Regions from separate parts of the Streptomyces sp. NPDC104309 genome, predicted to be linked through region 1. Evidence: riboswitches for the same ligand, from Rfam matches in the RefSeq annotation. Region 1 holds a riboswitch; each other region holds the start of a gene.
What was found. A riboswitch is a leader RNA that binds a small molecule or an ion and turns the genes downstream of it on or off. The one in region 1 is predicted to bind cobalamin.
Positions count from the first base shown of each region.

Region 2: it holds a riboswitch for cobalamin, as region 1 does, so the genes downstream of both, ACZ68L_RS11970 (ABC transporter substrate-binding protein) here and metE (5-methyltetrahydropteroyltriglutamate--homocysteine S-methyltransferase) in region 1, are expected to answer to the same signal.
Region 3: it holds a riboswitch for cobalamin, as region 1 does, so the genes downstream of both, ACZ68L_RS13870 (ribonucleoside-diphosphate reductase subunit alpha) here and metE (5-methyltetrahydropteroyltriglutamate--homocysteine S-methyltransferase) in region 1, are expected to answer to the same signal.

Region 1 is NZ_JBVJMV010000014.1:213,698-224,152, forward strand. Features, by position in the region: gene trxA (thioredoxin) at 1-289, opposite strand, end outside; gene ACZ68L_RS22270 (dihydrolipoyl dehydrogenase family protein) at 405-1,847, shown strand; gene metE (5-methyltetrahydropteroyltriglutamate--homocysteine S-methyltransferase) at 2,246-4,570, opposite strand; cobalamin riboswitch at 4,736-4,953, opposite strand; gene ACZ68L_RS22280 (histidine phosphatase family protein) at 4,979-5,608, opposite strand; adenosylcobalamin (AdoCbl) riboswitch at 5,731-5,824, shown strand; gene ACZ68L_RS22285 (CbtB domain-containing protein) at 5,870-6,085, shown strand; gene ACZ68L_RS22290 (CbtA family protein) at 6,114-6,884, shown strand; gene ACZ68L_RS22295 (GNAT family N-acetyltransferase) at 6,998-7,507, opposite strand; gene ACZ68L_RS22300 (SDR family oxidoreductase) at 7,736-8,482, shown strand; partial or broken gene ACZ68L_RS22305 (TetR/AcrR family transcriptional regulator) at 8,543-9,270, shown strand; gene ACZ68L_RS22310 (tetratricopeptide repeat protein) at 9,286-9,660, opposite strand; gene ACZ68L_RS22315 (pirin family protein) at 9,828-10,455, shown strand, end outside.
Region 2 is NZ_JBVJMV010000006.1:326,923-337,377, reverse strand. Features, by position in the region: gene ACZ68L_RS11980 (HAD-IC family P-type ATPase) at 1-2,917, opposite strand, end outside; gene ACZ68L_RS11975 (hypothetical protein) at 3,036-3,569, opposite strand; cobalamin riboswitch at 3,732-3,883, shown strand; gene ACZ68L_RS11970 (ABC transporter substrate-binding protein) at 3,923-4,909, shown strand; gene ACZ68L_RS11965 (FecCD family ABC transporter permease) at 4,906-5,961, shown strand; gene ACZ68L_RS11960 (ABC transporter ATP-binding protein) at 5,958-6,746, shown strand; gene ACZ68L_RS11955 (hypothetical protein) at 6,936-7,382, shown strand; gene ACZ68L_RS11950 (helix-turn-helix domain-containing protein) at 7,530-9,059, opposite strand; gene ACZ68L_RS11945 (RraA family protein) at 9,263-9,886, opposite strand; gene ACZ68L_RS11940 (dienelactone hydrolase family protein) at 10,365-10,455, shown strand, end outside.
Region 3 is NZ_JBVJMV010000008.1:461-10,915, reverse strand. Features, by position in the region: gene ACZ68L_RS13905 (glycoside hydrolase family 3 protein) at 1-516, opposite strand, end outside; gene ACZ68L_RS13900 (carbohydrate ABC transporter permease) at 526-1,356, opposite strand; gene ACZ68L_RS13895 (carbohydrate ABC transporter permease) at 1,353-2,345, opposite strand; gene ACZ68L_RS13890 (extracellular solute-binding protein) at 2,445-3,725, opposite strand; gene ACZ68L_RS13885 (GntR family transcriptional regulator) at 4,005-4,769, shown strand; gene ACZ68L_RS13880 (DUF3311 domain-containing protein) at 5,039-5,293, shown strand; gene mctP (monocarboxylate uptake permease MctP) at 5,290-6,927, shown strand; cobalamin riboswitch at 7,106-7,233, shown strand; gene ACZ68L_RS13870 (ribonucleoside-diphosphate reductase subunit alpha) at 7,372-9,783, shown strand; gene ACZ68L_RS13865 (ribonucleotide-diphosphate reductase subunit beta) at 9,783-10,455, shown strand, end outside.

The DNA of each region.
Region 1 (10,455 bases):
CCAGCGCCGCCTCCGGCAGTGCGCCGGGCTGTGCGAACACGGCCACATTGTCCCGGACGATCATCAGCGTGGGAATGGAACGGATCTCGAAGGCCGCCGCCAGCTCCTGCTGCGCCTCCGTGTCGACCTTGGCGAAGACCAGGTCGTCGTGGCGCTCCGAAGCCGCGTCGTAGACCGGCGCGAACTGCCGGCACGGGCCGCACCAGGAAGCCCAGAAGTCGATCAGGACGAACTCGTTGTCACTGACGACCTGATCGAAGTTTTCCTTGGTGAGCTCTACGGTGCTCATGCTCAGTTACCTCTTCCTGTGCCCGCTCGGACCTGTCCGGCACAACGGTGCCCGGACCTGCGCTATTCCGCCTGCCCATGTGGCCGCCGCGCACACCCGCGATCAGACTGTCCTCATGACAGATGCATCCCTCAACACCGAGTACGACGTCGTGGTGATCGGAGCGGGTCCGGTGGGTGAGAACGTCGCCGACCGGGCGCGGGCCGCTGGACTGAGCACGGCGGTCGTCGAGACGGAACTTGTCGGCGGCGAGTGCTCGTACTGGGCCTGCATGCCCAGCAAGGCCCTGCTGCGACCGGTCGTCGCCCGTGCGGACGCACGCCATGTCCCGGGCCTCAGCGACGCCGTACAGGGACCGCTGGACTCAGCGGCGGTCCTCGCTCACCGCGACGACCAGGCCTCGCACTGGAAGGACGACGGGCAGGTCGCCTGGCTGGAGGGTACCGGAGCGGACCTCTACCGCGGCCAGGGCCGGCTCACCGGCGAGAAGGCCGTCTCCGTCACCGCCCCCGACGGCACGGAGCACCGGCTCACCGCCCGGCAGGCCGTCGCCGTCTGCACGGGCAGCCGTGCCGTCGTACCCGCCCTGCCCGGCGTCGACGGGGCCCGCCCCTGGACCAGCCGGGAGGCGACGAGCGCCAAGAAGGTGCCCGGCCGCCTCGTGATCGTCGGAGGAGGCGTGGTCGGGGCCGAGATGGCCACGGTCTGGCAGGCCCTCGGCGCCCGGGTGACGATGCTGATCCGCGGCAAGGGACTCCTGCCGAAGATGGAACCCTTCGCGGGAGAGCTGGTCGCGCGGGCGCTGACGGAGGCGGGCGCGGACATCCGTACGGGAGTCTCCGCCACCGCCGTTCGGCGTACGGCTCCGGACGGGCCGGTCGTCGTGGAGCTGGTCGACGGTGATCGCGTCGAGGCCGACGAGATCCTCTTCGCCACCGGTCGAGCCCCGCGCACCGAAGACCTCGGCCTCGAAACGGTGGGCCTGACACCGGGCTCCTGGCTCACCGTCGACGACAGCTGCCTCGTCGACGGCACCAGCTGGCTCTACGCGGTCGGCGACGTGAACCACCGCGCGCTCCTCACGCACCAGGGCAAGTACCAGGCACGCATCGCGGGCGCCGCGATCGCCGCCCGCGCGGCGGGCGTCCCGCCGCTGGAGACCGACCGCTGGGGCGCCCACACCGCCACCGCCGACCACGCGGCCGTCCCCCAGGTCGTCTTCACCGACCCCGAGGCGGCCTCGGTCGGTCTCACCCTCGCCGAGGCCGAGCGGGCCGGACACCGCGTACGCGCCGTCGACCACGACCTCGCCGCCGTGGCGGGCTCCGGCCTGTACGCGGACGGCTACCGGGGCCGTGCCCGCATGATCGTGGACCTCGACCGGGAGATCCTGCTCGGTGTCACCTTCGTCGGACCGGGCATCGGTGAACTGCTGCACTCGGCGACGGTCGCGGTCGCGGGCGAGGTCCCCATCGCCCGGCTGTGGCACGCCGTCCCCTCCTATCCGACGATCAGCGAGATCTGGCTCCGCCTGCTGGAGGCGTACCGGGACGAGTGAGCTCGCGCCCGCACCCGGGACGCCGACATACGCGCCGACATACGCGCCGACATACGCGCCGACATACGCGCCGACGTACGCGCCGCGCGGCGGCGGCGCGTACGTCGGCCGGGGCACGCCCCCGGCGGTCGCCCGCCGTCGAAATCGTCGGTGAACGTCCCCGCCGCGGCAGCGGCCCGGGATTCGGGGACGGGTACCTCGGCCGCGAGACCGGAGGAGGCCGAGACGGGAGCGAGTACGGGGAGGGCGGACACGAGCAGGCGCCGGGTGAGGTGCGAACTCGATCATGTCATGCCTGACCAAGAGGCTGCCAAGGCTCTGGTCCGGACCACGCTTCTTGCACGGAGGCGTGCTGTGCGCGGCCCGGGACGGGTGCCCGTCCCGGGCCGCGCCGCGGGTCAGTGGGCGGTGCCGGCCACCGTGGCCCGTACCTCGACGGCCGCCGAGACCAGGTTCTCCAGCGAGGCGCGCACTTCGGGCCAGCCCCGCGTCTTCAGGCCGCAGTCGGGATTGACCCACAGTCGTTCGGCCGGAATCGCTTCGAGTCCCTTACGGAGCAGGGCGACCGCCTCGCCTGTGCTCGGCACCCGTGGGGAGTGGATGTCGTACACGCCGGGACCGACCTCCCTCGGATAGCCGGCCGATGCCAGCTCGTCGGCCACCCGCATGTGGGAACGGGCCGCCTCCAGACTGATCACATCGGCATCCAGGTCGGCGATGGCCCGGAGGATGTCGCCGAATTCCGCGTAACACATGTGCGTATGGATCTGGGTGTCAGCACGGACACCACTGGTGGCCAGCCGGAACGCCTCGGTGGCCCAGTCCAGATACCCGGCGCGGTCGGCGGCCCGCAGCGGCAGTGTCTCGCGCAGGGCGGGCTCGTCGACCTGGATGACGCAACCACCCGCGGTCTCAAGGTCGTTCACCTCGTCCCGCAGCGCGAGGGCGACCTGGCGGGCGGTCTCGCCGAGCGGCTGGTCGTCGCGGACGAAGGACCAGGCGAGCATGGTGACGGGACCGGTGAGCATGCCCTTGACCGGCCGATCGGTGAGCGACCGCGCGTACGCCGTCCAGCGGACCGTCATCGGTTCCGGGCGGGAGACGTCCCCGGCCAGGATCGGCGGCCGGACATACCGTGTGCCGTACGACTGGACCCAGCCGTGCCGGGTGGCGACGTAGCCGGTGAGCCGCTCGGCGAAGTACTGCACCATGTCGTTGCGTTCGGGCTCGCCGTGCACCAGCACATCGATGCCCGCCTTCTCCTGGAACGCCAGCACCTCCTGGATCTCGGCCTCGATCCGCTTGTCGTACGTGGCGGTGTCGATGCGTCCGGCCCGCAGATCGGCGCGTGCGGTGCGCAGTTGGGCCGTCTGGGGGAACGAACCGATCGTGGTGGTGGGCAGCGGAGGAAGCCGCAGGCACTCGCGTTGGGCCGCCGCCCGCCGCGGATACGACGGTTCGCGGCGCACGTCGGACTCCGTGACGGCCGCGGCCCGTGCCCGTACCGCCGGGTCGTGGGTGAGCGCCGATCGGCTGCGCGAGGCCAGATCGGCACGGTTGGCGGCGAGTTCGGCGGCGATCGTGTCCGTGCCCTGTGCGAGCCCCTTGGCCAGGGTGGCGATCTCGGCGGACTTCTGCCGGGCGAAGGCCAGCCAGCGGGCCACCTGCGGATCGAGGTCGCGCTCGGCGTTCACATCGAGGGGAACGTGCAGCAGGGAGCAGGAGGCCGCGACATCGACCCGGTCGGCGAGACCGAGCAGGGTGCCGAGCGTCGCCAGGGACCGCTGGTGGTCGTTGATCCATACGTTGCGGCCGTCGACGACTCCGGCGACCAGCCGCTTGCCCGGAAGACCGCCGACCGCGGCGAGATCCGGCAGGTTGGCGGACGCCGGGCCCGTGAAGTCGAGTGCGAGTCCGTCGACCGGTGCCTTCGCCAGCACGCCGAGGGCCTCGCCGAGCCGGTCGAAATAGGAGGCGACGAGGAGTCGCGGCCGGTCGGTGAGCGCGCCGAGGCAACGGTAGGCGTGTGCGGTGGCGCTGAGCTCCGCCGCGGTGCGGTCCTGGACCAGGGCCGGCTCGTCGAGCTGCACCCACCGGGCACCGGCCGCGCGCAGATCGGCCAGCACCTCCGCGTACACCGGCAGCAGCCGGTCGAGCAGGGTCAGCGGTTCGAAGTCGGCGGCGACGCCCGGAGCGGGCTTGGCCAGCAACAGATATGTCACCGGGCCGACGAGCACCGGCCGGGGGCTGAGCCCGAGGGCCAGCGCCTCCTCGAACTCCGCGACCTGCTTGGTGGAGTCGGCGGTGAAGACAGTGTCGGGACCGAGCTCCGGCACCAGGTAGTGGTAGTTCGTGTCGAACCACTTGGTCATTTCGAGCGGCGCCACGTCCTGCGTACCGCGCGCCATCGCGAAATAGCCGTCCAGCCCGTCGGCTTCGACGGCGTCGCGGTGCCTGGCGGGTACGGCACCCACCATCACGCTGGTGTCCAGTACGTGGTCGTAGTACGAGAAGTCACCGGTCGGTACCTCGTGGATGCCGTCGTCGACGAGCCGGAGCCAGTTGGCGCGGCGCAGGCCGGCGGCGGTCTCCCGCAGGCCGGCCGCGGTGACACGGCCCTTCCAGTACCCCTCGACGGCCCTCTTCAGTTCCCGGTCTCCCCCTTGGCGGGGACAGCCGTACACGGTGGCCCGGGCTGCCGCGGCTGCGGACTTGCTGGTCACGGAACTCTCCTTCGCGAGCGTGTGTCCTGGTACGACCCCGGGACGTGCCGAAGGCGCGAAGGGAGGACGGAGCGGACCGAACCGTCGCGTCGTGCCGACGCGCCTGCCCTGCCCGATCCGTACGCCGACCCGCCCACGAGGTCACCGGGATCACCGTGCGCGTCCGACGCGCACGGGCAGTGGCAGGTCTTCGGACTCGCGGGCACGTCTCGCGTACGAGACACCTACTGGCCGTCGCTTCCCGGAGCCCGTCTCGGGTCCAGTGCTTGATGACGGCGGTCGTTCCCACTCACCGCTGCGGGGCAGTCCCGGATTCCCACCGGGTTCCCTCTTGCGACGCGCCTGTCTGGCGGACAGGGCGAACCAGCTGCCCCATCAGACTATGCGCTGACTACGGTCGCCGGCACCTCAGTTGTCCCGGGGAGTGGTGGCGGAGCGAGGATGCCGGTGCCGCGGAGCGGGGGACAGCGGCTGACCGCAGCGCAGGTTCCACCGTCCCGACCGACCGCTGAGTCCGGTCAGGGTGAGCGGGGCGACATCCAGCCGCCAGAACGCCTCCGCCGGCAGAGCGAGCGCCCGTACGACCACCGCCCGCACCACGGCGGGCTCGACGACCGCCAGCACACGGCCGCCCTCCTCGCCGTACCCGGACTCCAGTGAGTCCAGCAGGCCGCCGATCCTGGCGCAGAACTCCAGCAACGATTCGCCGCCGTGCGGGGCCGCCGACGGATCGGTCATCCAGAGCGACACCGCGTCCGGCTCGACGCCGCTCACCTCGGCCAGCCGCCGCCCGCTCCAGCGGCCCATGTCCCAGCCACGGACCGCGGGTTCGGGCCTGGCGCGCAACCCCAGCGCGTCGGCGGTCCCGGCACACCGTTCGGACGGCCCGCGCACATACCGATCGGCCGAGGGCACCGCCGCCGCGGCGGCGCGGGCCCGCCGGGCCCCGGCCGCGTCGAGCGCGGCGTCGTCGTCGAAGCGGGCCTCGCGCAGCGCGGCGTTGAGTGCCGGTGAGATCAGCATCACCTGTACCGTCATGAACCGGTCAACTCCCTGAACCGTGGCCTCTCGCGTGCGCTCACCATGGCATGCGGGCGTCGCGGCCCCGCCGACGGGACCGTGGCCCTGCCCGCTCCCAGGAGGTATCGTCCGACGGACATGACGAAGGTGTGACGGAAGTCCGGTGAGAATCCGGCACGGTCGCGCCACTGTGTACCCGTACCCGTACGGGAAGTCAGACCCAGCACCTTCGTCTCAGGCACCACGATCGGGACGCGTGTTCCCTCAGGAGGTTCTGCCATGGCACAGAGTGCTGCCCCCGCCACCGCCGTACCGGCGATCACCCCCATCTCCCTGAAGTCCATCGCCCCTTGGGCGGTCTTCTTCGGCATCCTCATGCTCGTACTGCTGTACTTCGTCGGCGCGGAACAGGGCGCCACCGCGGTCATCTCCGGCGAGGGTGTCCACGAGTGGGTCCACGACGGTCGCCATCTCCTCGGTTTCCCCTGCCACTGACGTACCGTCCGATCCTGGGGAAGACCTCATGAACTCCATATCTGTCAGAGCCCTGCTCGTCCGCGGCATGCTGGCCGGCCTCGCCGCGGGCGCGCTCGCGCTGCTCGTCGCCTACCTGCTCGGTGAGTCCCGGGTGGACGCGGCCATCGCCCTCGAAGAGTCGCACAGTCATGACCACGGCGGCGGTGAGGAACTCGTCAGCCGCGCCGTGCAGTCCACCGCGGGTCTTGCCACCGGTGTGCTCGTCTTCGGTGTGGCGATCGGCGGGATCGCCGCCCTCGTCTTCTGCTACGCCCTGGGCCGGATCGGCCGATTCGGCCCACGGGCCACGGCGGCCCTGATCGCGGGTGCCGCCCTGCTGACGGTGTACGTCGTGCCGTTCCTGAAGTACCCGGCCAACCCGCCGGCCGTCGGCAACCCCGACACCATCGGCCGCCGCACCGCCCTGTTCTTCCTGATGGTCGCCCTCAGTGTGCTGCTGGCGGTCGCCGCCGTCATCCTCGGCAAGCGGCTGGCTCCCCGCCTGGGCAACTGGAACGCGACGATCGCCGCATCGGCCGCCTACGCGGTCGTGATCGGGGTCGCCTATGCGTTCCTGCCGTCGTTCAACGAGGTGGGAAGGGATTTCCCGGCTACCCTGCTCTGGGAGTTCCGGCTCGCCACCCTCGCGGTACAGGCCACCCTCTGGGTGACCTTTGGTCTCGTCTTCGGCCACCTGACGGAACGGCTTCTCGTACCGAGGGCCGGCACCGTCGCGACGGGAGGCGGTACGGCGAACCGGGCCGCCGCAGCCGGCTGACCGGCGTACCACTACTCACCACCAGCGGACATCGGAACCCGCCGGGAGCCTCCCCGGCGGGTTCCGCCGTCCTGCCAGGCGCGGCCGTCCCCGGGGAACGGACGGTCGCGTACTCACTGCTCCTTGCCCTGTCGACCCCAGTCGATCCGGTAGTACTTCAGCTTCGCGTCCTCCTTCACCAGGCGCATGCCGACGGCTGTCATGACGTGCTGCGACGCGAGGTTGTCCAGGTCGGTGTCACCGTGGACACAGATCACCCCCTGCTCGCGGGCGAACAGCAGCAGCGCCCGCAGCGCCTCGGAGGCGTAACCCCTTCCCTGAACCGAGGGAACGAGGCCGTAGCCGATCGTGACGTGCCCGTTCTCGTCCGGGGCGCCGTGGAATCCCAGCCCGCCGATCACGACTCCGTCCTCACGGCGACATATCTCGTACGAGCCGAACGGGCTGGGATCACCCGTCGTCGCGCAGGCGTCGAGGAAGCGCTCCGCCGCGGCCGTCTCGCCGGCGGACGGGTATCCCGGCGCCCAGTCGGCCCCCTCGCCCGGTGTGCCCGCCATTACCCGCAAGGCGTCGGAGGCGCTCATCAGGCGGAGCAGGAGGCGGGGAGTCTCAAGATCGGTCATGACCGAGTGAAGTATCACGAGGGGCGGGCGGACGGCATCCGGATTGTCCGGGACGAGTGTCCGGCGAGCGGCGAGCGGCGGGACGGGGTCGTGCGGGGTCCTGTGGGGCCGGGAGAGCGCTGCGCGTAGCGCTGCTACGAACGAGGTAGCGTTGCTAACTTCCTGGTGTTGGCGTTGATCACGTCGGGTTGGTGAACGCACCAGCCGCCTGGAACGGGGAGCACCGTCATGAGCGAGCAGCCCACCACCGCGCGCCGGGTGGCGATCGTCACCGGGGGATCCCGGGGCATCGGCCGCGAGAGCGCCGAGCGGCTGGCGTTGGACGGTTTCGCCGTCGTCATCAACTACGCGGGAAACCGGACCGAGGCCGAGTCGGCGGCGGCGGCGATCACCGAGGAGGGCGGCCAGGCCATCACTTTCCGCGCCGACGTGGCCGACGAGGTCGCGGTCTCGGCCCTTTTCGACACGGCCGAGGAAACCTTCGGGGGAGTCGACGTGGTCGTGCACGCGGCCGGCGGCATGACGCCGGCGCCGCTGGTCGACACCGACCTGGAGGCGCTGGACCGGATGTACCGCACCAACATCCGCGGAACGTTCGTCGTCGACCAGCAGGCGGCCCGCCGCCTGCGCGAGGGCGGGGCGGTCATCAACTTTTCCAGCTCCGTGCTGTCGCTGGCCATGCCCGGCTACAGCGCCTACGCCGCGACCAAGGGCGCTGTCGAGGCCGTGACCCTGATCCTTGCCCGGGAGCTGCGCGGGCGGGACATCACGGTCAACGCCGTGGCACCCGGACCGACCGCCACCGCACTGTTCCTGGACGGCAAGGACGAGCAGACCATCGCGAAGCTGGCCGGTCAGCCACCGCTGGAGCGGCTGGGCACCCCCAAGGACATCGCCGGGGTGGTCTCCTTCCTGGCCGGCCCGGCCCGCTGGGTCAACGGTCAGGTGCTGCGCGCCAACGGCGGCATCGTCTGAGCGGCGGGGGTGACGCCGCCCGCCGTCGCCCCGCCTCATCCGCTTGATAGCGTCCGTGCGATGAGCACACGAGCACGAATCCTGGAAGTGGCGGCGCGTCTGGTCGCGGAGTCCCCGAACGGGGACATCTCCACCCGGGCCGTGTGCGAGGCCGCGCAGGTGGGGCCCCGGCGCTCCACCGCCACTTCGGGGACAAGGAAGGCCTGCTGTCCGCGGTGGTGGACCACGGCTTCGACACGTACCTGGCGACGAAGCGGCAGCGTGGCGAGAGCGCGGACCCCGTCGAGGACCCGCGCGACGGCTGGGACAGTCACGTCGAGTTCGCCCTGCAGAACCCCAATCTCTACCGGCTGATGAATTCACCGGCCATGCGCACCCCACCGGCCGCGGCCCTGGAGTCCCACCAGATCCTCACCAGGGACCTGGAACGGGCCGCGGCGGTGGGCAAGCTCCGGATGGCTCCCGAGCTGGCCGCGCAAATGGTGATGTCGGCCCATGTGGGCGTGGCGCTGATGCTCGTCGCCCGCCCCGCGACCTTCGGCGACGCGAGCATGTCGCGACGGGTCCGCGACGCCGTGCACGCCGCGGTCTTCACCCCGGACGTGTCCGGCACCGCCGCCGACACGGACCACGCGGGGGCCGCCGCGTCCGAGCCACACTTGCCGGCCACCGCGGCCCGGCTGAACGCACTGCTGCGGCAGTCGCCCGACCCGGGACTCACCGCGGCAGAGGGCGCCCTCCTGACGGAATGGCTGAACCGTCTGTCGAACGCCCCTCGCGACCGCTGAGACCCCTCGCGACCGTCAGGCGCCGGTCCTCCGGTCCCCGTCGACGTCGAAGTCGAAGTCTCCGGAGAATGCCGCCGCCATTCGCAGATGGCCGGTCGCCTCCGCGCTCCGTCCCTGACGCTCAAGCGTGCGGCCCAGCATCAGCCGGGCGTAGGGCTCCACCGGGTCGCGCTCCAGAACCGCCCGCAGTTCCGTCTCGGCCCTGCCGAGCCGCGCCGAGTGGTAGTAGGTCCGGGCCAGCAGCAGACGCGGGGAGACCTGCTCCGGTACCTCCTCGACCAGCCCTTCCAGAATCCGGGCCGCAGTCATGTACTCCTTCGCCTCGAAGAACATCTGCGCACGGTCCCAACGGTCGGCGGCCGTACCGAACTCGAAATAGGTGTCGCTCACTTGACCTCCTCGTTCACGGGCCGTCCCCGGCCCCGCCCTGCCGCTGACCCAGCCATACGCCCGGCCACGCTTCACTGACCCGAACATGGCACACTAGTTGAATATTCCACTAAAGTATCGGCGTGGGTACCGGCACCCCGGGCCCGCACGGGAATAGGTTGAGCGCCATGAGCAATCTCGATCGCCAGGCCGCACTCTCCGTCTGCGGAGGCCGGGGCTTCGTCGTCGCCGAGCCCGTACGGGAACTCCTCACCCCCCGCCACGTCCAGCTGGGTGAGTCCACCGAGGTACGCAGACTGCTGCCGAATCTGGGCCGCAGGATGGTCGGCGCGTGGGCCTTTGTCGATCATTACGGTCCCGACGACATCGCCGGCGAGCCCGGAATGCAGGTGCCGCCCCACCCGCACATGGGTCTGCAGACGGTCAGCTGGCTGCATGACGGTGAGGTCCTGCACCGGGACAGCCTCGGCAGCCTGCGGACGATCCGCCCGCGCGAGCTGGGGCTGATGACCTCCGGCCGGGCCATCAGTCACTCCGAGGAGAGCCCGAAGTCCCACGCGAGGTTTCTCCACGGCGCCCAGCTCTGGGTCGCCCTGCCGGACGCCCACCGGAACGTCGAGCCGCACTTCCAGCACCACACCGAACTGCCGACCGTCTCCGCGCCCGGCCTCACCGCGACCCTGATCCTCGGTGAACTCGACGGCGCCACTTCGCCCGGCACCGCCTACACCCCGATCGTCGGCGCCGACCTGTCCCTGTCCGCCGGTGCCGAGGCCCGCCTGCCGCTTGATCCGG
Region 2 (10,455 bases), on a different contig from region 1:
CCGCCAGTCCGCCTCGGAGGGCGGTGCGCATCGGACGCCCGCGCAGCAGGGACAGTCCGGCCACGGCGGCACCGCCGACGAGAGTGAGGGGCAGCACCTTGCGGGTCAGTTCGTGCAGCCGTGCCTGGGCCCCGGCCGAGGTGGGGACGCGGGCGGCGAGTGCGGCGGCGCGGCCGGCCTCGGTCTGGGAGCCGGTAGCCACCACGACCGCCCTGGCCCGGCCGGCTACGACGGTGGTGCTCTGGAAGACCATGCAGCTGCGGTCGGCAACGGCTGCCTGCGGCTTCGCCGCCACCTGCTTGCGGGTCGGCAGGGACTCGCCGGTGAGCGCGGACTCGTCCACCTCCAGACCGTCGACCTTCAGTAGCCGGGCGTCGGCCGGCACCACGTCGTTGGTGTGCAGCTCGATCACCTCGCCCGGCACCAGGCGCTCCGCCTCCACGACGGACGGTTGCTCGTCGTCCGGCCCGGCCAAGCGTCTGGCCGTGTGCCGCTGGCTGGTGACGAGGGCCGACAGGGCACGTTCCGCGCGCAGCCGCTGAAAACCGCCGACCAGGGCGTTGACCGTCACGGCACTGGTGACCAGGAACGCGTCCACCCCGGAACCCAGCAGGGCCGATGCGGTGGCACCGACCATCAGGACCGGCGTCAGCGGGTCGTCGAGTTCGGCCCATGTGGCGATCAGCAGACGGAATCCCCAGCGAACCGGCGAGATGAACGGGGCGACGTACGGATACGCCGCGGCGGCACGCGCGAACCGGCTCGCGTCGGTGCGCAGCGTCATCAGGGCGGTGGGTGCGGAGCGCGGCGCCCTGGCCAGCCGGGCCAGCACCTCTCTCGGCTCCAGCGCGTGCCAGGGCACCCGCGGCCTGGGATGCGGAGTGGCGTGCACGGCAGCGCCCAGCGCGGCCCACCAGCCCCAGACCAGCGCCGCGGCGACGGCGATGTTGACCGGACTGAGCCGCACTTTGAGAGGAAAGGGCGGCTGACCGGTGCGCGTTCCTCTGCTGAGCACCAGGAGTGCGGACAGTGCTGCGCCGGCCTCGGTGAAGAACTGGGCATGGTTGCCGACCGTCCGTGCCGCCGGGACCGCGCACAGCAGCCGCCACACACCCGCCAGCCCGCGCACGCACATCACGTCCGCACCCCAGACGACGGCGCTGCGCTTGTCGGTGATCGCGACGGCGATGTCGCCGGCGAGGAGCCCTTCGGTCACGTCCCGGCCGCGGGCGGACAACCGCTGTCTGCCCGGCCCCGACGACAAGGGGCGGTCCGAGGAGTATTCGTGCGGGACGCGCGCCACCGTCAACACCGTCCGCCCCTCGTCCTGCAGGGCGCGCACCACATCGGCGAACGGCCGGTCGGCGGGGGCGAGTTCATCGGCCAGTACCCCGAACTCGTCCAGCGAATCGTTCTCGACGACCACGACGTGCAGGCCCGCGCGCCGCGCCGCGTCCAGCGCGGCCTCGGCCATCGGGTCGGTCTCCCAGCCGACCAGCACGGTGCCGACGTCCTGGTCGCCCAGTGAGGCGATCATCATGCCCGTCTCCGCCGGCGGACCGCCGGGTACCGGGCGCAGGCCGAGGTACGCCTCCTCCGCCGTACCGGCTGCCTCGCCGTTCCCCCACGAGACATCCCACGAGGTCCCCTGGAGAGCCCTGGTGGCGGCCTGCCAGAGCTGGTGATGGTCCCAGTCGTCGGTGCTCGGGTGGACCTCCAGCACACACAGCCGGTAGCGGTGCAGCGCTTCCGGGTGCAGCACCACGGTGTCCACGAGTTCGAGCCGACGCAGCCGCTCGGCGTCGCGGACCAGGGCGTCCTCGCGGGCCAGCAGGGTGCTCAGCGCCGCGGTGAAGCCGGCCGGGCCGTACCTCGCCGCCTTGGGGGTCCCGGCAAGTACGGCCTCGGCAGCTTTGCCCAGGTCACGGGTGAACAACAGCGTCGTCGCCGCCCCGGCCAACATGCCGTTGACCGCGGCGTCGGCGTACTCCTCCCCCGGGCAGGCCCGCAGGGGCGGCCGCTCGATGTCGTTCCCGGCAACTGTCAGCCGACTGGGTTCGCACAGCGCGTCGTGCACCGCGTCGAACGCGGCGAGCCGAGCCAGGGCCGCCACCAGTTGGGTGGTCCGCAGTGCCGCGTCGAGCAGCAGCGGTGTGGGCGACTGACCGACGCCGTTGGCCGCCGCATACGCCGCGGCGAGCAGCAGATCGGTACCGTCGGTGCCCAGCGAGCGGCGCAGTAGGGCCCGCACCCGCGAGTCCTCCCGCAGCAGCGTCGCCACGGCCGATACCGCCTGGGGCGCCTGCTGCACGCGCGCGCTCCGCGCGGTCAGCGCGGCGGCGACCCCAACGGCGTCGCACGCCAGGCCGACCAAGCTCGCGCGCACACCGCCGGCAGCGCCCGGATGTGCATGGGCCAGCGTTGGCTCACCGACCTGCTCCAGACCGTGCCCGGCGGCCAATTCGGCCGCCGCGTCCGCCACATCCTCATCGGCCCCGTCCTCGGCAAGCTGTACGACGAGCCGCATCAGCCCCCCGTCCCAATAGGCGCTCACCACGTCGGGGTGCTCGCACAGCTCGGAAGCAACCTTCGCGGCCGCGTCCTCAAGACGCGCCACAGACTTCAGCGGAGCGTCCGGGGAGTGGTGCAGGGCGAGGTGCATACGCGATGCGGCGTGCCAGTACCCGACCTGAGGAGCCATGGCATTTCGGGCAGCCCTGCCGAACAGCAGCCCCGCCCTCGACACGGCCGCCGCGCCACCTACCGCACTCCGCACACCGGCGCTGACGATCTCGGTAGCCACGTGCCCCGCCGCCGACGCCGATGGTGTCATACGGCGAGTGGCCCGGACCGGGGCAGTGGCAAGAGCGCTGCTCAGCTCTGCAACGGGCAACAGGGGCAGCAAACGCGACAGCATCTCTCACCTTCACGGGCTCGTCGTCAGGCCGTTGTGCGGGACCGGGCCTTCGAGCCCGAGAGTGAGCGAACCTGCCACCCGGCGACGGGCAGCGGGCGATCAAGCACGCTGAGGGTGTTCAGCTCTTCTTCCGCCCGGCTGCCGCAGGCTTTCGCGCGCTGCCGCGCTGCCCGGACGGGCCGGCCTTCGCCTTCCCTTTCGCGCCGGTCGCCTTCGTCGACGTCTTGGCCGAAGCCTTCGCCGGCGACTTGGGCTTCCGCGAAGCCGTCGAAGCGGTCGACGCCTTGGCCGACCGGGCCGCCTGCTTGGCCCGCAGCCCGTGACCGGCACCTGCCGACTCCTCGGTCACGTCCTCACGGCGCGGCTGGGTCAGCCACACCACCGCGGCGCCTGCGACCGCCACCGGCCACTCGATCAACCCCACCGCACCGAGCAGACCGGCTCCGGCGTACGCCGTGACCCGCCGGGCGTGCGGCGAGACGACTCCGACGGAGTCCAGTACGCCGTCGAAGACACCCTTGACCACCTCGACACCCGGGACTCTGTCCACGACCGTCGTCATGGTCTCCATGGGGTGTGCCAAAACGTCCTGGACGGGATGCGTCGCCGGCTTCGTATCGCCGGAGCGTCGTCCAGCGGCCTTCACAGCCATGATCGCTCCTTCCGAAAGGCTGGCGAGGCGGACAGCGGCGCGCTGCCGTATCCCTCACCTTCCGACCTATCGTGTCAAACGTCCGCATACCCGGCAACGCTGATGGAGCCGAATGGGTACGCAGCGTAAACGCGCGGTGTACGGACAGGCTCGTTGTACTGACGGGCTCGCTGATTCCGCGGTCTGACAGACTGGGCCCCGAAATCTCAGGCGACGCGCGTCAGGAAACCGGTGTGAATCCGGTACGGTCCCGCCACTGTGACCGGGCTGCAGCAGCCCGGAAGCCAGACACTGGCCGCGCCGCCTTCTCCGTACAGCCAGGGGACGAGGACATCCCCCGGAAAGGCTCGGTCATGCTCCGGATCCGCCATGTACCACTCGCGCTCATACCGCTGCTTCTGCTGCCGCTCACCGGCTGTGGCTCCGGCACGGGCGGCGAGGGCAGGACAGAGGCCGCACCGGCCGCCGACGGTTTCCCCTACACGGTCACCAACTGCGGTACGAGGACGACCTTCGACGCCCCGCCGAAGCGGGCTGTCACCATGAACCAGCACGCCACCGAGATCATGCTGGCCCTCGGGCTCCAGGACCGGCTGGCCGGGACGGCCTACCTGGACGACAGCATCCTGCCGAAGTACCGGTCCGCATACGCCACAACCAAGGTGCTCGCGAAGGAGTACCCCTCCAAGGAGGTGCTGCTCGGTGCCAACCCCGACTTCGTCTACGGCGGTTACAGCAGCGCCTTCGACAAGGCCAGGGGCCAGGACCGGGCGGGGCTCCGGAAGAGCGGCATCAACACCCGGCTGAACATCGAGTACTGCACCAAGGGCAAGGTCGGTATCGATCAGCTCGCCACCGAGATCACCCAGGTCGCCAGGACCTTCGGCGTACCGGAGCGCGGCAGGAAGCTGATCGCCGAGGAGCGGCAGAAGATCAGGGCGGTCGAGACAGAGCTCAAGGGCTCCTCACATCCCTCGGTGTTCGTGTACGACTCCGGCGACAGCTCCGCGTTCACGGCGGGCGGCAACGGCATCGGCAACGAGATCGTCCGGCTCGCCGGGGGCAGGAACGTCTTCGCGGACCTCGATGGCACCTTCGGCGACGTGTCCTGGGAGCAGGTCATCAAGCGCAGGCCCGAGGTGGTCGTGATCTACGACTACGGCGGCACCACGGTCGCGGCCAAGAAGAAGCGGCTGCTGAACGACCCGGCGCTCGCGGACGTACCGGCGATCAGGAACAAGAGGTTCGCGGTACTCCCGCTGTCCTCGGCCGTGCTCGGCGTCCGGGTCGCCGACGCCGTGCAGGACCTGGCCGGGCAGCTGCACCCCGGTACCCCGTGAGCGCGGAGTCCGCCCGCCCCCGCCTGAAGGCCGTCCTCCGCTCGACACCCGTCGTGATCGGCGTCCTCACGGTGCTGCTGCTCGCGGCGGCGGTGGCCGGCCTGGCGCTCGGCCCGGTACGGATTCCGCCGGGCGAGGTGGTGCGTACGGTGCTGGGCGGCGAACGCACCGGCGCGTACCAGACGATCGTGTGGGAGGTACGGCTGCCCAGGGTGCTGCTCGGGGTCGTCGTCGGCGCCGGGCTGGCCCTGTCGGGCGCGGTGCTCCAGGCGCTGGTGCGCAACCCGCTGGCCGATCCGTTTCTGCTGGGCGCCTCCTCCGGGGCGTCGGCGGGCGCCGTCGTGGTCATCGTGCTGGGGGTCGGCGCCGGTGCCGCCGCCGATGTGGCGCTGCCCGCCGCCGCGTTCGCCGGGTCCATGGCCGCACTGGTCGCCGTCTACGCGATGGCCCGGCGCGGCGGCACCATGACGACCGGTCGGCTGATTCTGGCCGGGGTGGCGATCCAGTATGTGCTGTCCGCGTTCACCAGCCTGATTCTGGTGCTGTCCTCCCGGGCCGAGCAGGTGCGGGCGATCCTGTTCTGGACCCTGGGCGGCCTGGGCGGCGCCCGCTGGGACGAACTGGCCCTGCCCGCCGTGGTATTGGGCGTCGGGGCCGTACTCCTGATCAGCCTGGCCCGTCCGCTGGATCTGCTGCTGACCGGGGAGGAGGGGGCCCGCAGCCTCGGCCTGGACCCCGGACGTTTCCGGGGCGGGGTCTTCGTGCTGGTGTCGCTGATCGTCGGCGTACTGGTCGCCTACAGCGGGGCGATCGGCTTCGTCGGCCTGATGATCCCGCACGCCGCCCGGCTGATCGTCGGCGCGTCCCACCGCAGACTGCTGCCGGTGACCGCGCTCGGCGGGGCGGTCTTCCTGCTGCTGGCCGATCTGCTGGCGCGGACTGTGGCGGCCCCCGAGGAGATTCCCGCCGGGGTGGTCACCGCACTGGTGGGCGGCCCGTTCTTCCTCTGGCTGCTGCGCCGTTCCAGCCGTACCGAAGGGATCACCGGATGAGCCCGGCGCCGTCCCCGGCGGCGCTCGCCGCCGACGGGATCAGCTACGAGGTGGCCGGCCGCACCCTGCTCGACGGGGTCGCGCTGGACGCCGCCCCCGGCGAGACGGTCGGCCTGGTCGGGCCGAACGGCAGCGGCAAGACCACCTTTCTGCGCTGTGTGTACGGCGCCCTGCGCCCCGCAGCGGGGCGGGTCCTGCTGGACGGGGCGGACGCCGCGGCCCTCGGTGTGAAGGAACGGGCGCGGCGTGTCGCCGTCGTACCGCAGGACAGCCCCGGCGCCTTCGGCCTGACCGTGCGCGAAGTGGTGGCGATGGGCCGCAGCCCGCACAAACGGTTCTGGGAGCAGGACGACGCCGACGACGCCCACCGCATCGACCGGGCGCTGCGGCGTGTCGGCGCAGTGGCCCTGGCCGACCGGCGGTTCGAGGAACTGTCCGGCGGGGAACGGCAACGGGCCCTGATCGCCCGCGCCCTGGTCCAGGACCCGGGACTGCTGGCGCTCGACGAGCCCACCAACCATCTGGACATCCGCTACCAGCTGGAGATCCTCAGCCTGGTGAGGACGCTGGGCACCACCAATCTGCTGGTGCTGCACGACCTCAACCTGGCCGCTTCCTACTGCGACCGGCTGTTCGTCCTCAGCGCCGGACGGGTGGTGGCGTCCGGCTCCCCGCACGCGGTGCTGACGGAGGAACTGCTGGCGGAGGTCTACGGGGTGCGGTCCCGGATCGATGCCCACCCGGTCACCGGCTCCCCCAACGTCGTCTACCTCCCGCTGTCATGAGCGACAACACGTCCCCTGCCTGGACGCCCCTGCCGCACGGGCCACGCCGGCAGATCACCGAAGGCGAACCGTCCGCGGCGCGATACCCACCGTCGACGGCAAGGGGGAGAACAGGGTTCCCTGCCTGCTCCGGCTTCCCAGCAGGAGCAGGGCGCCTGCCGCTCGCACGTCCAGGGGCAGTCCCTCGTCGTGGAAGCACTGCTTGAGCCGGTCCCCGTGGGTGTCTTCATCGATCGCTTCGGGCTCGGCCTTGGCATGGTGCGGGACCAGCAGGTCCCGGCTGTGGCCGCGGACCGCGGCAGCCCGCTCGGCCGCAGGTCCCGGAGAAGTCCCCGGGGTCCGGTGTGGTTCGAGTCCGGACCGTCGACGTTCGCGCACGAAGGCCGCATCGCCCGACGGGCCGCGGCGGCCGCACCGGAGCACGGTGTGGTGATCGCCGGATCCGGCGAGAACTGGCTGCTCACGGAAGAAATCCCGGACGGCGGACCGGCGGCACACGGCCGTCCGCCGCAAGCCGCCGCGCGCATCCAGCCGGCATCCGTCGGGCGTACCGCCGAACTGACAGCCCTCGGCTGCCCCGAACGCGGCCCCGAGCAGCTGCTGACCGACTTCCGAGCCCTGGCGGACTTCACGTAGCCTCGGCCCGGACCGCGCCGGGGCCGGGCCGCAGCTCGGTGCAGTCCCCGCTCGGGCGCAAAGTCCCAGAGAAGTCCCACGGATGCCGCCGCCCCCTTCCGAACCAGCGTTCAGCCTGGCCAGAGAGGGGGCGGCGGCCTTTGCCGGTCAGATGTCCCGGAAGATCTCGATCTGCGCGCCCACGGAGTTGAGGCGCTCTGCGAGCTCCTCGTAACCGCGGTTGATCACATACACATTGCGCAGTACGGACGTGCCCTCCGCCGCCATCATGGCGAGCAGCACCACCACGGCGGGCCGCAGTGCGGGCGGGCACATCATCTCGGCGGCGCGCCACCGGGTCGGGCCCTCGACCAACACCCGGTGCGGGTCCAGGAGTTGCAGCCTGCCACCCAGGCGGTTCAGGTCAGTGAGGTAGATGGCCCGGTTGTCGTAGACCCAGTCATGGATGAGGGTCTGGCCCTGGGCCGAGGCGGCGATGGCCGCGAAGAAGGGCACGTTGTCGATGTTGAGCCCGGGGAACGGCATGGGGTGGATCTTGTCGATCGGCGCCTCCAGCTTGGAGGGCCGGACCGTGAGGTCGACCAGCCGGGTACGGCCGTTGTCGGCGGTGTACTCCGTCGTGCGGTCGCAGTCGACACCCATTTCCTCCAGCACCGCGAGCTCGATCTCCAGGAACTCGATCGGTACCCGGCGGATCGTCAGCTGGGACTCCGTCACCACGGCGGCGGCCAGCAGGCTCATCGCCTCGACCGGGTCCTCGGAGGGGGAGTAGTCGACGTCCACGTCTATGTGCGGGGAGCCGTGCACGGTCAGGGTGGTGGTGCCGATGCCGTCGACGCGTATGCCCAGCGCCTCCAGGAAGAAGCACAGGTCCTGGACCATGTAGTTGGAGGATGCGTTGCGGATGACGGTCGTGCCGTCGTGCCGGGCGGCGGCCAGCAGTGCGTTCTCGGTCACGGTGTCCCCGCGCTCGGTCAGCACGATGGGACGGTCGGGGGTGACCGAGTGGTCTATCTGGGCGTGGTAAAGCCCCTCGGTCGCGGCGATCTCCAGGCCGAACCGGCGCAGCGCGATCATGTGCGGCTCGATGGTCCGCGTACCGAGGTCGCAGCCGCCCGCGTACGGGAGCTTGAACGAGTCCATCCGGTGCAGCAGCGGGCCGAGGAACATGATGATGGAACGGGTCCGGCGGGCGGCGTCCGCGTCGATGGCGGACAGGTCGAGCCGGGCGGGCGGAACGATCTCCAGATCGGTCCCGTCGTTGATCCACCGGGTCCGCACGCCGATGGAGTTCAGCACCTCCAGGAGGCGGTAGACCTCCTCGATACGGGCCACCCGGCGCAACACCGTGCGGCCCTTGTTGAGCAGTGTGGCGCAGAGCAGGGCCACGCACGCGTTCTTGCTCGTCTTGACGTCGATGGAACCCGAGAGCCGGCGACCGCCGACCACTCGCAGGTGCATGGGCCCGGCGTAGCCGAGCGACACGATCTCGCTGTCGAGTGCCTCACCGATGCGCGCGATCATCTCAAGGCTGATGTTCTGGTTGCCGCGCTCGATGCGGTTCACGGCGCTCTGGCTGGTGGCGAGCGCCTCGGCGAGCTGACTCTGTGTCCAGCCCCGGTGCTGACGGGCGTCACGTATGAGCTTGCCGATGCGTACGAGGTAATCGTCTGACATGGCGAAAGGTTATCTCAGATATGAGATGAGACCTGTGGTGGGGTGTGGCATTCGGGTGACGGCAGGGCGTGGAGGCACGGAAGTTGCGCGGCCGGTCGCGTGTGAAGAGTGCGGCGACCGGCGCACCGTGCGTTCCATGGTTCACCCGGACATGCGTGACGGCGAACGGTGTACGTCCGTCCGGGGAATGGAAGGCGAGGGAGTCAGTCCTCGAAGCCGCCTTCGGCCAGGATCCTGTCGATACGGGCGCGATGCGCCTTCTCCCAGTCGTCGAGGGATTCACCGGCTTCCTTCGCCGACTTCTGCCGGGCATCGAGGAGTACCTGCGCCCGGCGGGCGCGGGGGGTGACCACGACGCCCTCCTCGTCGGCCACCACGATGTCGCCGGCGTCGATGTCCACACCGCCGCACCGCACCGGACCGTTGAGCGGCCCGACGGCCTTCTTGACTCCGGGGATGGGGACGACTCCCCTGGCGAAGACGGGAAAGCCCATGTCGCGCACCTCGGCGAGGTCACGGATCACCCCGTCGGTCACGAACGCCGCGATCCCCCGCCGCTGCGCGACGGCGCAGACGTTTCCTCCGGCGAGTGCGTAGCCCACGTCCCCCGCTTCGACGACGACGACCGAGCCGGGCTCCGCGCGGTGGATGGCCGCGTGAAGCATCAGGTTGTCGCCCGGGGGGCACCGCACGGTGAACGCCGGGCCGGCGACGCGCGGCATCGAGGGCCACAGCGGGCGGATGCCGAGGTCCATGACCTGTTCTCGCCCGAGGAGATCGGCGAGGGTGGTCGGAGAGATGTCCTTGAACTCGATGCCGTCGTTCATGTTCCTCCTTCGTCCGGCCACCCGTCCCGCTCCGCGCGCCGATACGTTCACCGCAGGACCGGACGGGTGGAGTGCGGCGGCGAGACTACCGAACGGCGGGGCGCGCCCGGCCCACCACGGAGGCTCATGGCGGCGGCATCGTCGCAGTTGTACCCGGCACGGGCCAAACGGTCCCTGAGCGGGCTCCGCTTCCTACGTCCCGGCATGCGCCACACCGTGACCGTACAGGCGCGAAGCCCTTGACCACACGGCCTTGGCCCTTGGGCGAGTGACTGCGTGGCATCCGGCCACAGAGCCTCCGCAAAAACCCGTTTGGCGGAACACGGCGACCACTGCTATTTTCCCGGAGGCCGTGCGAAAGAACGAGGAGGTGGTACCCGTGAACGCAGTATCGACATGGGTGCTCCCCTCCGGGGTCACGGTCGGGCGATAGGTCGTCCGGGAGCGCCGTTCAAGAGCACTCCCGAAAGGCACGACCATGCAATTCACTTCCGAACAGCGCCTCGACGACGGCGTCCTCGAACGCGAATTCACCCTCGGCGAGATCCCCGGCACCCTGTGGACGCCCG
Region 3 (10,455 bases), on a different contig from region 1:
GGCGGCGACTCCGGCGGCCTGGAGGCCTTCGATGTACGCGGCGGTGTGCCGGGCCACGAGCTGGGTGTCGGCGCCGAACGACCGCACGCCGATGACCGGGTTGCCCGGGTTGGAGTTGACGTCCGCGGACGGCGCCCAGTTGAGGTTGACGCCGCACTCGGCGAGCCGGCGGCCCAGCTCCTGGGCGACCGCGCGGGTCAGCTCCACGTCGTCGACATGGCCGAGCGCGAGGTTGCCGGGGAAGGAGGAGCCGGTGCGCACTTCGAGGCGGGTGACGTCGCCGCCCTCCTCGTCGATGGCCACGAGGAGGTCGTCACGCTCGGCCCTGAGCTGGGCGGTGAGCGCGGAGACCTGCTCGGCCGTGCGGATGTTGCGGCCGAAGAGGGCGACGGAGGCGAGTCCCTCGTCGACCCTGCGCAGCACCCAGTCCGGGGCGGTGGTGCCGGTGAATCCGGGCTGCAGTACGGCGAGGGCGTCGCGGGTGACGGTGTCCGTGGTGGATATCAGGGTGGTCATGAGGCAGCGTTATCCCTTCACGGCGCCGTCGGTGAGGCCGCTGACGGCCCTGCGCTGCAGGAAGACGAAGAGGATGAGGATCGGGATGGCGAAGATCGAGGCCGCCGCCATGGTGGCGCCCCAGTCGTCGCCGAACTGGCTCTGGAACTGGGAGAGCCACAGCGGGAGCGTCTTGGCCTCCGGGTCCTTGTTGAGGATCAGGACCAGCGGGAACTCGTTCCACGCCGTGATGAAGCCGAAGAGCGAAGTGGCCATCAGGCCGGGGGCGAGCAACGGCAGGATCACCTTGACGAACGCCTGCGGCCGGGTACAGCCGTCGACCATGGCCGATTCCTCCAGCTCCTTGGGCACCGCGGCAACATAACCGCGCAGCGTCAGGATCGTGAAGGGGAGCACCATCACCATGTAGAAGAGGGTCAGCGGGACCAGGCTGTTGAGCATGTCCGCGTCGCGGACCAGCATGTAGATCGCGATGACCATGACTTCCCACGGAGCCATCTGCGCGATCATGAAGACCAGGATCATGCTCTTGCGGCCCTTGAACCGCATCCGGGCCAGTGCGAACGACGCGAAGAGCGCGATGATCAGCGAGAAGACCACGGCGAGCAGCGTGACGGTGAGCGAGTTCCTGACCAGGGTCAGGAAGTTCGGCGCGTGGTACGCCGTCTTGAAATGCCCGAACGTGATGTCGGTCGGGAACCAGACCGGTGTCTCGGTGATGATGTCGCCGGTCGGCTTGAACGCCGTGCTGAACATCCAGTAGACGGGGAAGACCAGGGCGGCGAAGAGGACGATCGCCGTTGCGTTGGGCCAGATGCGGCTGAGCAGTGAGCGCTTCACAGCTCGTCCTCCTCTTGCTTGAGAACGATGCGGAGGTAGTACGAGGTCAGCCCCAGCATGATCAGGATGGTCAGCAGCGAGATGGCCGCGCCCATGCCGTAGTGCTGGTTGCCGACACCCTCGACGAAGGCGTAGACCGGCAGCGTCTCGGTGAGGCGGTTGGGACCGCCCTCACTGATGGTGAAGATCTGCGGGAAGGCCTTGAAGACCCAGATGACCTCAAGGAAGGTCGTGGCGTAGAGGAAGGGCCGCAGGAACGGGAACGTCACCGAGGTGAAGCTCTTCCACACACCGGCGCCGTCGAGCGCGGCGGCCTCGTACAGCTCCTTGGCGATGGTGGTGGTCGCCGCGTACAGGTTGATCGCCACGAACGGGATGGACTGCCAGACGATCAGCAGGGTCACCACGAAGAAGGTGGAGAACTGCGATCCGGTCCAGTTGAAGTCGGCCATCGAGTGCCAGCCGAGCTTGTCCAGCACGTAGTTGACGATGCCGAAGCGCGAGGCGAACAGCCACTGGAACACCGTGGACGCGGCCACGACCGGCATCGCCCAGGCGAGCACCAGGCCGATCATCAGGGTGAGCCGCATCTTCTTGCCGAGACGGGCGAGCAGCAGTCCGACCAGGGTGCCGACGATCATGATCAGAACGACGTTGACGCCGGTGAACACGATCGTGCGGAGCGTGACCTTCCAGAAGTCCTCACCGGTGAGGATCTCCTGGTAGTTCTTGAAGCCGTTCCACTCGGTGACATGCTGGATCAGCTGTCCCATATTGAGGTTCTGGAACGACAGCATGACGTTCTTCACCAGGGGATACCCGAGGAAGATCGCCGTCACCGCGAGCGCGGGAACCAACAACAGGTACGGCGCTGCGCCGATACCCACCCTCCGCTTGCTTCCCCCGGGCCGCCCGACGGGTGTTTTCCCGTCCTGCCCGCGGACCGCGGCCGTCCGGGCCGCCTCCGTGGGATCGGTTTGCACTGCCATGCTCGCCATCTCTTCCGACAAAGCCCTACACGGAACGGTGCGTACCACCGGGGCGGCGGGTCGGGACCCGCCGCCCCGGCGCGGGACGCGCTACTGCGATTACTGCTGCTGGCTGAGGCGCTTGTTGAGCTCGCCCTCGACCTGCTTGGCGGCGTCGGCGGGCGACTTGCCCTGCAGGACCAGCGTCATGTAGGTCTTGATCGGGTTCGGCGGGTTCTCGACCGGCGCCCACTCCGGGATCAGCGGCGTGGTGCCACCGGACTTGGCGGCGGCCGGACCGGCGGCCTCGGCGGCGGGCTGGCCCACGGTGTACTTCTGCATCGCGTCGTTCTTCGGGGACCAGCCGGCCTCCTTGATGAGCGCGCCGTCGTTCTGCTCGGAGAGCGCGATCTTCAGGAACTCCTTGGCCAGGTCCTGCTTCTTGCTGCCCGCGGCCACGGCGAGGTTGGAGCCGCCGAGGAAGACGCCCTCGGGCTTGTCCGCCGTCTCACCGGGGATGGTGAAGAAGCCGATGTCGTCCTTGAGCTTCGGGTTGGCCTTGATGGCGGTGCCGGCCTCGTAGCCCATGGCGATGATGGCGCCGGTCTTGCCCTTGGCGAAGACCTCGGCCTGCTGCGGGGTGGCCTCGTCCTTGTCCTTGGGCGCCTTGGAGTAGGCCTGGTACTGCTTGTAGACGTCCATGGCCTCGGCGACCTTCGGGTCGCCCAGGTTGGAGACGTACTTGTCGCCTTCCTTCTTGACCGGCGAGACGTCCTTGCCGACGAGCAGGCCGTCGAAGAAGTACCAGTTCTGGCCGGGCAGGTAGATCGGCTCGGCCTTGCCCTTCTCCTTGATGGCGTCGAACGCCTTGAAGAGGTCGGCACGGGTCTTCGGAGTCTCGGTGATACCGGCGTCCTTGAAGACCTTCTTGTTGTACATGACGACGCGGTTGCCCACGTACCACGGCAGGGCGTACTGCTTGCCGTCGTAGACGGAGGGCTGGTTGACGCCGTCGGCCCAGGCGGAGCCGATCTCCTTCTTGAGGTCACCGAGGTCGGCGAGGCCGCCGGTCTTGGCGTACGCCGGGGTCTGGGTGTTGCCGATCTCCAGGACGTCCGGCGGGTTGGACTCGGAGAGGGCCGTGGTGACCTTCTGCTGAATGCCGTTCCAGTCCTGGACTTCGATCTTCAGCTTGGCCTTGGTCTTCTTCTCGAACTCATCGGTGACCGTCTTGGTCCACCCGGGCGGGTTCGATCCCGACATCGTCCAGACAGTCAGGGTCTGGCCCTGGTAACCGTCGGCGCCCGCCTTCTTGCCGCTGCCGCCGTCGTCGGAACCACAGGCCGCGATGCCGATCATCATGCCCGCGACGCCGATCGCCGCGATGAGCTTGCGCTTCACGCCAAACCCTCCTCAGGGATACTGCAACCCCGCCCACCGCGAAGACTTTCGACGAGTACTGCTGGGGCTGGACCTGGTCTTTAATGGTTTAGACCAGTACCGGGAGCTTGGCCTAGACCTTTAGGGGTGTCAAGGGTGTATAAGAAGTGCACTCGCGTCCGTTATAGGACCGACACCTAAGGGAGGGCGACGAGCCGTGACCGGACCGTGCCACCATGTGAGCCGCGACAGACGGAGGAGCCGGTGACGGCAGCAACGCAGCAGTCGGGAAGGCGGGCCATGGGTGCCGACGGGGGCAGTACGGAGAACGAGACGGGCGCGGCCACGCGGACGGCACGCGTCCCGAAGTACTACCGGCTGAAGCGACATCTCCTCGACATGACGGACACCATGCCGCCAGGCACCCCCGTGCCGCCGGAACGGACCCTGGCCGCCGAGTTCGACACCTCGCGCACGACCGTGCGCCAGGCGCTCCAGGAGCTGGTCGTCGAGGGCCGGTTGGAGCGCATCCAGGGCAAGGGCACCTTCGTCGCCAAGCCGAAGGTCTCGCAGGCCCTGCAACTCACCTCGTACACCGAGGACATGCGCGCCCAGGGGCTGGAACCGACGTCCCAGTTGCTGGACATCGGCTATGTCACGGCCGACGACACGCTCGCCGGGCTGCTCGACATCACGGCCGGTGGCCGCGTGCTGCGGATCGAGCGTCTGCGGCTCGCCAGCGGGGAGCCGATGGCGATCGAGACCACGCACCTTTCGGCCAAACGCTTTCCCGCGCTGCGCCGTTCGCTGGTGAAGTACACCTCGCTCTACACCGCGCTGGCCGAGGTGTACGACGTCCGGCTGGCCGAGGCCGAGGAGACCATCGAGACCTCGCTCGCCACCCCGCGCGAGGCCGGACTGCTCGGTACGGATGTGGGCCTGCCGATGCTGATGCTGTCCCGGCACTCGCTGGACGGGCGGGGCGAGCCGGTGGAGTGGGTGCGCTCGGTCTACCGCGGCGACCGGTACAAGTTCGTGGCGCGCCTGAAGCGGCCGACGGACTGACCCCGGACGCGGCGGCCGGCGAATTCCGGCCCTCGCACTCGCACACCCGGCCGTCGACGGCCTCCGTGGAACGCATCACTCCACGGGGGCCGTTCGGCTGTCTCCGTACGAGCCGGCTCCCGCACGTTTGACAACATTCCGAACATTCGATCCCATTCGCGGGGCCGTTGCCGGACCGCAATGCGGACAGGGGGTGACGGTGACCGGAAGCCTCCCCTAGATTTCCTGCGCATTACAACAGGTGATCAGCGAGGGGACGGAGTCGCCGCATGCCGGCAGAGCCTGAAGGAAAACCGCCCACCATCACGCCCGTGCGGGTAATCATCGCCCTCTGTCTCGTCGCGCCGTTCGTGGCGATGCTCTGGGTGAGTTCGTACGCGAAGGTGGACCCCACCTTCATCGGCATCCCGTTCTTCTACTGGTACCAGATGCTCTGGGTGCTGATCTCCACCGCGCTCACGATGGTCGCGTACAAGCTGTGGCAGCGTGACCAGCGCGCCCGCAAGGGGGGTGCGTCGGCATGAAGGACGGCGTGAACGGCGTCGCGCTCGGCGTCTTCATCTTCTTCTTCCTGGCCGTCACGGTCATGGGCTTCCTCGCGGCACGCTGGCGCAAGGCCGAGAACGAGGCCAGCCTCGACGAATGGGGCCTGGGCGGACGGTCGTTCGGCACCTGGGTCACCTGGTTCCTGCTCGGCGGCGACCTGTACACCGCGTACACCTTCGTCGCCGTGCCCGCGGCGATCTACGCGGCGGGCGCGGCCGGCTTCTTCGCCGTGCCGTACACCATCCTCGTGTACCCGCTGATCTTCACCTTCCTGCCGCGGCTCTGGTCGGTCTCGCACAAGCACGGCTACGTGACCACCTCGGACTTCGTCCGCGGGCGCTTCGGCTCGAAGGGGCTGTCGCTGGCGGTCGCCGTCACGGGCATCCTCGCCACGATGCCGTACATCGCGCTCCAACTCGTCGGCATCCAGGCGGTGCTGGACGTGATGGGCGTCGGTGGCGGCGAGAACACCCACTGGTTCGTCAAGGACCTGCCGCTGCTGATCGCGTTCGCGGTGCTCGCCGCGTACACCTACTCGTCCGGCCTGCGGGCACCGGCGCTGATCGCGTTCGTCAAGGACGGGCTGATCTACCTGGTCATCGTGGTGGCGATCATCTACATCCCGATCAAGCTCGGCGGCTTCGACGACATCTTCGCCAAGGCGGGCGAGGCGTTCTCGCAGACCAACCCGGCGACCGGCAAGCCGCGCGGCGCGCTGGCACCCGGCGAGGCGGGCCAATGGGGTTACGCCACCCTGGCGTTGGGCTCGGCGCTGGCGCTCTTCATGTATCCGCACTCGATCACGGCGACGCTCTCCAGCCGCAGCCGCAACGTGATCCGGCGCAACACCACGATCCTGCCGCTGTACTCGCTGATGCTGGGCCTGCTCGCGCTGCTCGGCTTCATGGCGATCGCCGCCGGGATCAAGGTGGACAACGGGCAGTTGGCCATCCCTCAGCTGTTCGAGGACATGTTCCCGGACTGGTTCGCGGGCGTCGCGTTCGCCGCCATCGGCATCGGCGCGCTGGTGCCCGCGGCGATCATGTCGATCGCCGCGGCGAACCTCTTCACCCGCAACATCTACAAGGACTTCCTGAAGCCGGACGCCACCCCGGAGCAGGAGACCAAGGTCTCCAAGCTGGCGTCCCTGCTGGTGAAGGTCGGCGCGCTCGCCTTCGTCCTGACCATGGACAAGACGGTCGCGATCAACTTCCAGCTGCTCGGCGGGATCTGGATCCTCCAGACGATGCCGGCCCTGGTCGGCGGGCTGTTCACCCGCTGGTTCCACCGCTGGGCGCTGCTCGCGGGCTGGGCGGTCGGCATGGTGTACGGCACGGTGGCCGCGTACGGGGTCGCCAGCCCGACCCAGGCGCACTTCGGCGGTTCGTCCAAGGAGATTCCCGGCATCGGCGAGATCGGCTACATCGGTCTGACGGCGTTCGTGCTGAACGTGGTCGTGACGGTGGTGCTCACCTTCGTCCTGAACGCCGTGAAGGCGCCCGCCGGAATCGACGAGACCTCCCCGGGCGACTACACGGCCGACTCGGGCGACCCGGGCGTCCAGGCGGCGCTCCCGCCGGCCACGGCCGGAGCGCCGGGCGGCGGCCACTGACGAGCGCTCCGACACCGGCCGACGGCCCGTCGAGCCCCCTTCTGCGGGGCGCGGCGGGCCGTCCGTGCGATCGGGGCCGGGCGGCCCCGGAGAGGGCCGCACAGCTCGTTCTGTGGGCTTGGCCCGAGTCGGCCGACACAACATGTGGGGGCTGCCTCATCGGGCGGCCCCCACATGTATGCTCATGCTCGCTGTCGCCGCAGGGGAATCCGGTGCGAATCCGGAACTGTCCCGCAACGGTGTGTTCGGTGCGCTTTTGCGCACCCCCGAGTAAGTCCGAGGACCTGCCGACAGCGCATCCGGCTCGACCGAACCGGATGCCAGACGTCCGGGCCTCGCGGATGGGCCGGTGGACGCCGTACGGAGTGCTGCCCCGCTCGGGCCCACCTCTGCCCGGCTGCCCCGTTCCCCGCCGGCCCCGAGCCGAGCGAGGGAGAGCACCACGTGACCATCGCGCCAGCCGATCCGGCTTCAGTCGCCGTGTCCGAAGCGGCCGAGTCCGAGGGGACCGCACACGACGGGCCGGGGACCGCACTGCTGCGGACCCTGACCGACCTCACCGTCGATCTGCCCGACACCGACCCCGGTCGTGTCGCCGCCGCCGCGCTGCGCGGGCGCAGCGCCCGGTCGGACGAGGCCGAGCTGCGCTCGCTGGCCACCGAGGCCGCCGCGGGGCTGATCTCCGAGGACCCCGCCTACTCCCGTCTCGCCGCCAGGCTCCTGACCCGCGCCATCGTGGACGAGGCGGCCGGCCAGGGCGCCGTCTCCTTCTCCTCCTCCGTCGCCGTCGGGCACCGCGAGGGCCTGATCGCGGACCGTACCGCCGAGTTCGTCGCGCTGCACGCGGACGCCCTCGACGCGCTGGTGGAACGCTCGCTCACCGACGGCGCCGACGACCGGTTCGGCTACTTCGGGCTGCGGACCCTGCACAGCCGCTATCTGCTGCGCCACCCGCACACCCGCCAGGTCATCGAGACGCCCCAGCACTTCATGCTGCGGGTCGCGTCCGGTCTCGCCGAGGACGATTCGCGACGCGCCCTGGACGAAGTGACCGCGCTGTACGGGCTGATGAGCCGGCTCGACTATCTGCCCTCCTCGCCGACCCTGTTCAACTCCGGTACCCGGCACCCGCAGATGTCCTCCTGCTATCTGCTGGACTCCCCGCTCGACGAGCTCGACTCGATCTACGACCGCTACCACCAGGTGGCGCGGCTCTCGAAGCACGCGGGCGGCATCGGGCTCTCGTACTCCCGTATCCGCGCCCGCGGTTCGCTGATCCGCGGCACCAACGGGCACTCCAACGGCATCGTGCCGTTCCTGAAGACGCTCGACGCCTCCGTCGCCGCGGTCAACCAGGGGGGCCGCCGCAAGGGTGCCGCCGCCGTCTACCTGGAGACGTGGCACGCGGACATCGAGGAGTTCCTGGAGCTGCGCGACAACACGGGCGAGGACCAGCGGCGTACGCACAACCTCAACCTGGCGCACTGGATCCCGGACGAGTTCATGCGCCGGGTCGACACGGACGGCGACTGGTCGCTGTTCTCGCCCGCGGACGTGCCCGAGCTGGTCGACCTGTGGGGCGACGACTTCGACGCCGCGTACCGGGCCGCCGAGGCCAAGGGGCTGGCCCGCAAGTCGATGCCGGCCCGCGAGCTGTACGGCCGGATGATGCGTACCCTCGCCCAGACCGGCCAGGGCTGGATGACGTTCAAGGACGCCTCCAACCGGACCGCGAACCAGACCGCCGAGCCGGGCCGGGTCGTCCACTCCTCGAATCTGTGCACCGAGATCCTCGAAGTCACCGATGACGGCGAGACGGCCGTCTGCAACCTGGGTTCGGTCAACCTCGGCGCGTTCGTCGCCGACGGCACCGTCGACTGGGAGCGGCTGGACGCCACCGTCCGGACCGCCGTGACCTTCCTCGACCGGGTCGTCGACATCAACTTCTACCCGACCGAGCAGGCCGGCCGCTCCAACGCGAAGTGGCGCCCGGTCGGCCTGGGTGCGATGGGCCTGCAGGACGTCTTCTTCCAGCTGCGGCTGCCGTTCGACTCCCCTGAGGCGCGCGCGCTCTCCACGAAGATCTCCGAGCGGATCATGCTCGCGGCGTACGAGGCGTCCTGCGAGCTCGCCGAACGGTCCGGCCCGCTGCCCGCGTGGTCCGAGACGCGTGCCGCGCGCGGGGTGCTGCACCCCGACCACTACGACACCGAGCTGAACTGGCCGGAGCGCTGGGACGCGCTGCGCGCCCGCGTCGCGAAGAGCGGCATGCGCAATTCGCTGCTGCTCGCCATCGCGCCCACGGCGACGATCGCCTCGATCGCGGGTGTGTACGAGTGCATCGAGCCGCAGGTCTCCAACCTCTTCAAGCGCGAGACGCTCAGCGGTGAGTTCCTCCAGGTCAACGCGTATCTGGTGGAGGAGCTGAAGCAGCTCGGCGTGTGGGACGCGCGGACCCGTGAGGCACTGCGCGACGCGAGCGGCTCCGTGCAGGGCTTCGCCTGGATCCCCGAGGACGTGCGGGCGCTCTACCGCACGGCGTGGGAGATCCCGCAGCGCGGACTGATCGACATGGCGGCGGCCCGTACGCCGTTCCTCGACCAGAGCCAGTCGCTGAACCTCTTCATGGAGACGCCCACGATCGGCAAGCTCTCCTCGATGTACGCGTACGCCTGGAAGCAGGGGCTGAAGACGACGTACTACCTGCGCTCGCGCCCGGCGACCCGGATCGCCCGCGCCGCCTCCGGCCAGGCCGCGGCCACCGCCCCCATCCCCGTACAGCAGGCTTCGACGCCCGACGCCGACGCGATCGCCTGCTCCCTGGAGAACCCCGAGTCCTGCGAGGCCTGTCAGTGATGAGCTCCACCAACTCCGAGAAGTCCGCACTCGTCAAGAACCTGCTCGACCCGGGTTTCGAACTGACCCTGCGGCCCATGCGCTACCCGGACTTCTACGAGCGCTACCGCGACGCGATCAAGAACACCTGGACGGTGGAGGAGGTCGACCTCCACTCCGACGTCGCCGACCTCGCGAAGCTCTCCCCCGGCGAGCAGCACATGATCGGCCGGCTCGTCGCGTTCTTCGCGACGGGTGACTCGATCGTCTCCAACAACCTCGTGCTGACGCTGTACAAGCACATCAACTCCCCCGAGGCGCGGCTGTATCTGTCGCGGCAGCTGTTCGAGGAGGCCGTGCACGTCCAGTTCTATCTGACGCTGCTGGACACCTATCTGCCCGACCCGGACGACCGTGCGGCCGCGTTCGACGCGGTCGAGGAGATCCCCTCGATCCGTGAGAAGGCGCAGTTCTGCTTCAAGTGGATGGACTCGGTGGAGAAGATCGAGCGGCTGGAGACGAAGGCCGACCGCCGCCGTTTCCTGCTGAACCTGATCTGCTTCGCGGCGTGCATCGAGGGACTTTTCTTCTACGGCGCGTTCGCGTACGTCTACTGGTTCCGCTCGCGGGGTCTGCTGCACGGTCTCGCCACGGGTACCAACTGGGTCTTCCGTGACGAGACGATGCACATGA